DNA from 2 places in the Desulfosporosinus burensis genome. Region 1 is predicted to be linked to the other one. Evidence: riboswitches for the same ligand, from Rfam matches in the RefSeq annotation. Region 1 holds a riboswitch; the other holds the start of a gene.

Region 1 (3,182 bases):
ATCGCTTGTCAATCATAGGAATAGGTATGTTCATAGCCGTAGCCCTGATGCTTTTCGACGAGAAAGTTGTTTTCTAGACTCCAGCGATACCGTGCTTCTAAATTACAAAAAAAAGACCCGCAAGCGTCAAACAACGCACACGGGCCTTTTTTCTGGGCATATTACCGACTTGCCATCTGCAGATACTTCAAACTCTCTGGCAAACGATCATTTCGAAGTAAGTCTGAATAGGTTTCACGTTTGACAATCACATCTGCTTGACCGTTGTTTACCAGAACTACCTCAGGCCTTGGAAGGCGATTGTAATTCGAGGACATGGAATAGTTATAGGCACCCGTCGACGAAACCGCCAGTAGATCACTAGGCTGGACTTTTGGCAAATCAAGATCCCAAATCAGCATGTCCCCGGACTCGCAACATTTTCCAGTAATAGAAACAAGTTCAGCCGCCTCTTCATTCGCGCGATTGGCCAGAACCGCTTCGTATCGAGCTTGATAAAGAGAAGGTCTGGGGTTATCGGCCATACCTCCATCGACGGCAACATATTTCCGAATTCCAGGAATCTCTTTGCTGGATCCGATGGTGTAAATGGTTGTTCCAGCCGTTCCCACAATTGAACGACCTGGTTCAACAATAATTTTCGGACGAGGAAAACTCTGTTTTAAACAAGCTTCCTCTAGCGCATCCTGAACTGTTTTTGCATAATCTGCAATTTGAGCAGGATCATCCCCTGAGGCATAATAAATTCCAAAGCCTCCGCCAAGATTTAACTCTTGGAGAAGACAACCAGTACGCATGTGCATAGCTGCCATATACTCGATCATGACCTGAACTTCATGCCGAAAAGATTCTAATTCGAAAATCTGCGATCCGATATGGGCATGAAGCCCTTTAAGCACCAAGTTAGAAGAGGATAAAGCTAAATCTAAGGCTCGATTAGCTGTGCCGTCGGATAAGGTGAAACCAAATTTTGAATCGATCTGACCCGTCTGAATATATTCATGGGTATGAGCTTCGATCCCCGGTGTCACACGAAGAAGGATGTTGACTTGCTGGTTTAGTTCTCCAGCTAAATCATTGAGCACGCTCATCTCATAGAAGTTATCCACAACAATTCGTCCCACACCAGCTTTAATGGCCATTGTCAATTCTTCTCGAGATTTATTATTTCCGTGAAAATAAATGCGTCCAGCTGTGAAGTTGGCTTGCAGGGCTGTATAGAGTTCTCCTCCTGAGACAACATCCAACCCCAATCCTTCTTCCTCAATTATTCGACACATAGCTAAGGTGGAAAATGCTTTAGACGCATAAATGACCTCTGTATGATCTAAACCTTCAACAAACGAACTATAATACTGGCGACAAATATCCCGGATATGGGCTTCATCCATGACATATAAAGGCGTCCCAAATTGTTTGGCTAATTCTACTGTATCACAACCGCCAATTTCAAGATGCCCCTGTTCATTAATTAATTGTGTGCCGTGCAGCCTCATCTTCTTTTCCTCCCGTTTCTCAAATAAATTCTTACATCAATTAAAAATGGCAACAGAAGGAGGTCCTCTGTTGCCATACAAGATGCACGGAACAATGACCCTCTTCTCCTGTTGTGAGTAGTTCTCCACACGATGGCTTAGATCAAAAGCATCGTGTGACAGTCCTGCAGTTCTTCACTACAGACCCAGCACCAAAAAGCACGCCTTTTTGGGCTTCGGCGAATTTCCCTTTCCCATGAATTCATCAGTGTTCGCAACCTTCTTCATGGTACTCTTGTCATCCGCGCCTCTACCACACCCCCAAAGAGATGAGGTATTATGAATTTCTATCCATTAATTTTAACAGAAATTCCGACAAACATCAATATCTTCTTCAACTATTTATAAACTTAAAGATCTTGGGTAAGGCACTGCAAATTATCTCTAAGCAATTTTTCATGCTCCTCGTTGTTCCCTTTGCTGATCCATTAAACCAACGTCATTGCTAGCTTCGAGAGTAAGAGACCATTTACCGCATCGATCTCCCCACCTTGCTAAGCTCACTCCCTCTTGCATAATCTCAACAACCTCACAACGGTTTGCACATCCAGAACACTCAAAACTCTTGGCTTGAAATTGGGTATCAGCAAGCTGTAACCCGCGAAAGCCAGTCTGACTTTCTGGTCGACTTAGCGCTTTTTCTTGTGCTAGGAAGGCAGCACCTAAGGCGCCCATGACCCCATAATGTTCTGGTACAATAATTGATTGCCCTAATTCTTCTTCAAAGGCTTTACGTATTCCGGGGTTTGCGGCCACACCCCCTTGAAAGAAGATCGGTCCCTTGATGTCTTTATTTTTACCTACGTTATTCAGATAGTTCCTAACCATCGCCATACAGAGTCCCGCTAAAATATCTGGCAGCGAGTGCCCTAACTGTTGTTTATGAATCATATCAGATTCCGCAAAGACAGAGCAGCGCCCAGCAATCTGAACTGGGTTTTTTGATTGGAGGGCTAGAGGTCCAAACTCTTCAATGGGAATACCCAGCCTGGCCGCTTGCTGGTCGAGAAACGACCCTGTTCCTGCTGCACACACGGTATTCATGGCAAAATCAGAAACCACTCCATCTCGCAGGATAATGATTTTTGAGTCCTGACCGCCGATTTCAAGGATGGTTTGCACTTCAGGATTAACCCTTGAAGCTGCTACAGCATGAGCAGTAATTTCATTTTTTACGACGTCAGCACCTAGTAACGTTGCCGCTAGCTGACGCGCACTTCCTGTAGCCCCCACTCCAATGATTTCTGTAGAATTCAGTATTCGAGATCTCAAGAGTTTGATTCCCTCTTGGATCGTTTGCATAGGACGTCCTTGTGTTCTTAGATAAAGTGCCTCTTGCAAAGTATTGTCTGGTCGCAGCAAGACCATGTTAGTACTTACTGACCCAACGTCAACACCTAGAAAGAATTTATCTTCCCCCAACGCCTAACACTTCCTCTCTTGTTTGTTGAGTTCCTTGCAGCAGGAGCGGTCTTTCCAGAAGGTCAACAAACGCCTCCAAACGGGTTTGTATTCCTGCCTGACCCGTATGCTCATCAACAATTAGCGTCATAATAGGTATCTTATAAGCTTCTTGAACTTTAGGTAAAACACTTGCAGCCACTATTTCTGGCATGCAAGATAACGGAAAAACTTGAATGATTCCAT
Region 2 (3,182 bases), on a different contig from region 1:
CTTTTAATATCACCCATATTAAAAAGCACCTGCCTTAATAATCCAGCAGATGCCCTTTAATATAAATGGATTATTCAACTTTACTTATTCATTCCAACCTCAACCGAAACCTTCTTGCCCTTTTCCCCTACCGAATAATCCTTGTGATATAGCAGTACACAGGTCTCCACGTGCTGCGTTCGAGGAAACTTATAACTCCAAAAACTCACATTGAAGTAACACCATCGTGCCCTGTCACGTTGAAAGAGCTATAAATTACTATGTAGGGTGAATTGATAGAATAATAAAGACCGGCTTATAGGCCACCTTGTCGCGAGAAACACCCCACGCCAAGCATACGTCTGTACACGATATTCGGCCCTAAGGCTGCTAAACGTGCCATAACGTCCCTCTACTTCAGTAAAATCTTCCCCTGCCACCCCATTTGCAAATAAGTATCTACAATCTCTACGTAAAAGGTTTTCAGTTGCAGCTAAAACCCCTATTTACCAACTTCGCATTACAGATAAACACTCACCTTTTACTCAAAAAGGTGAGTGTTTATTTATGGGTTGGGATAGACTTAACAAGGAAGTATATTGACTGGCATTAGTTGATGGATAAAGGGTATTAACCTTTAATTTGGCAGTATAAATCATCTAAAAAAGCTTTTTCTTTTTCGATAGCATCGACCAAAGGGAGTCTTACTCCGCCAGCCTTAATCCCGTGATACTTTAACAGGTATTTGATCGGTACAGGGTTTGTGGTAACGAAAATTCCCTTGAACATGGGAAGAAGCTTCAAATGCCATTTTAAAGCCGTTTGAGTATCCCCCGCAAACCACGCGTCGAGCATGCTTTTCATTTCGTCACCAATGACGTGTCCTGCCACGCTGATGATACCAGTGCAGCCCAAAGCCAGCATCGGCAAAGTTTGAGAGTCATCGCCGCTATAGATGGCAAAGTTCTCAGGCAGAATGCGTTTTAGTTCGCTGACCTGATCCATCATTCCGCACGCTTCCTTAAGCGCTGTTATGTTGGGGATTTCGCTGAGTCTGAGCACGGTTTCCGGGAGCATATTGACGGAAGATCTGCTCGGAATATTGTAAAGCATTAGGGGTAGCGGGGTCGCATCGGCTATTTTACGGAAATGCTGATATAAACCCTCTTGTGACGGTTTGTTATAATAGGGTACGACCGCCATCAGCCCGTCTACTCCGACTGCTGCAGCTTTTTTGGCTAACGCTACACTTGCCTCAGTCGTATTTGAGCCTATTCCTGCAATAACCATAGCCCGTGATCCAACGGTCTCTTTAACCACCTTGAATAATTCAATTTTTTCTTCAGTTGAAATTGTCGGAGACTCCCCAGTTGTCCCTGCGACGACAATACCATCATTCCCATGTTTAACCAAGTGTAAAGCTAAATGCTTTGCTTCTTCATAATCAACTTCTAAACACTCATTCATGGGTGTGACCATAGCAGTTAGAATTCTTCCAAATGACATATTCCCACTCCTTACCTTTTATTACTCTTAATATGTTTTTGCTTTATTCGAGCGTCTAACTTATCAGCTTAGGTTTTATCAGTATTCAGCCAGATTAGTTATATTTACGGACAACCCCCACCAACTACGATACGTTTGCCATGATAACCTCCATACTATAATTTTTGTTACAAAACATAAAAAACAAGGCGTAGATTAAACTAACGCCTTGTTTTAAACAAAATTAAATAATTAAAATAATTAATAATTAAATAATGCACACAAAACGATAGCTCTTCACCGAAAAACGGTGACAGTTCAAGGACTCTTAATCCGGGAACCAGGCATGGATTTAAGAGAAATCCACCCTTCGGAGCCATCCCCTTTCGCTAAGGATCAAAGGTTTCTCTCCAACCTCATCTTAGCTACTCTTGTTTGACCCACCTCTATCTTCTGTTATTCAACTAGTTTGATTATAGCGAAAATCAGCATGATGTGCAAATGTTTATTTGAATACTTTGGATTATATTTCCAATAGATCATTATCCTATTCAGTAGGATCAGCGATACACTAACTCCAAAAATAAAGACCAGCTTCTTGTAATTGTGGAATCTGATACAATATTATAAAGGTAATCCACCCTTTCTTAAAGGGATATTACTCAAATTACTCCTGATGAATCAGTCGTAAGTCAAGAAGAATACTAATACATTTATGAACGCTTGGATCACAAAGGTATGGGTTGGAATGAAGTAGCAACAAAAGTCCCTTCTTTGATACATAATCTTTCATCAACAACGGAAGTTAATAGCGGTATTCTCATTCTAGAAAAAATACAAGAATATCAGGGAAGGCCATGATTTAATAGATAAAGGGGGTGCAAGCATTGAAGTATACATCCGCTAAAGTTGCTAAATTTATAAGACGGCCTAATAGATTTATTGCTCATGTGATAGTTGACAATAAGGAAGAAATTGTTCATGTTAAAAATACGGGACGGTGCAGAGAGATACTACAGGAAGGAACTACGGTGATTTTGGAAGAAGCAAAAAGCTCGATGCGGAAGACAAAGTACTCAATTATAGCCGCATATAAAGGAGATGTCCTGATCAATATCGATTCACAAATCCCCAATATGGTTGTATATCATGGTATAAAGGATGGAAAAATCAAGGAAATTCGTTATGTTACAAAGCTGTCCAAAGAGATTGTTTACGGTAATTCAAGATTTGATTTGTACTTTGAAACTAAAGATCAGAGAGGGTTTATAGAAGTAAAAGGTGTAACTCTTGAAACCGATGGTATTGCCATGTTCCCAGATGCTCCTACTCAGAGGGGCTGCAAGCATATTTATGAAATGATCAAAGCTGTTGAAGAAGGGTATGCAGGTTTCATTTTCTTTCTCATTCAGATGAAGGGCATAAAATATTTTACACCCTATGAGTTAAGGGATCCGGGCTTTGCAAAGGCGCTGAAGCTTGCAATTGAAAAAGGAGTGACGGTCCTGGCCTATGATTCTATAGTCTATGAAGACGCGATAACCATAGGAACTCCGGTAGAAGTTCGTTATTAATAAAAAACAAATTGCCATTATCAGTTAAAGGAAGTGAAACATTAATAAAATGACAGTCTCTGCTCATATTTCCACTCCTTCAAATCGATTGTTAGCCTTTGCTCACTACTATAGATTTATTAGTTTACAATATGGGTCCCGCCC

What was found. Region 1 has a riboswitch for lysine ahead of lysA (diaminopimelate decarboxylase). Riboswitches for the same ligand answer to the same signal wherever they lie in the genome.
Region 2: it holds a riboswitch for lysine, as region 1 does, so the genes downstream of both, dapA (4-hydroxy-tetrahydrodipicolinate synthase) here and lysA (diaminopimelate decarboxylase) in region 1, are expected to answer to the same signal.

What each region holds. Positions count from the first base shown of each region.
Region 1 is NZ_BAAHYN010000018.1:67,266-70,447, reverse strand. Features, by position in the region: gene lysA (diaminopimelate decarboxylase) at 162-1,496, opposite strand; lysine riboswitch at 1,607-1,796, opposite strand; gene ACYQ3Q_RS24755 (acyl-CoA dehydratase activase) at 1,932-2,957, opposite strand; gene ACYQ3Q_RS24750 (acyl-CoA dehydratase activase-related protein) at 2,944-3,182, opposite strand, start outside.
Region 2 is NZ_BAAHYN010000001.1:319,257-322,438, forward strand. Features, by position in the region: gene dapA (4-hydroxy-tetrahydrodipicolinate synthase) at 610-1,485, opposite strand; lysine riboswitch at 1,747-1,921, opposite strand; gene sfsA (DNA/RNA nuclease SfsA) at 2,352-3,038, shown strand.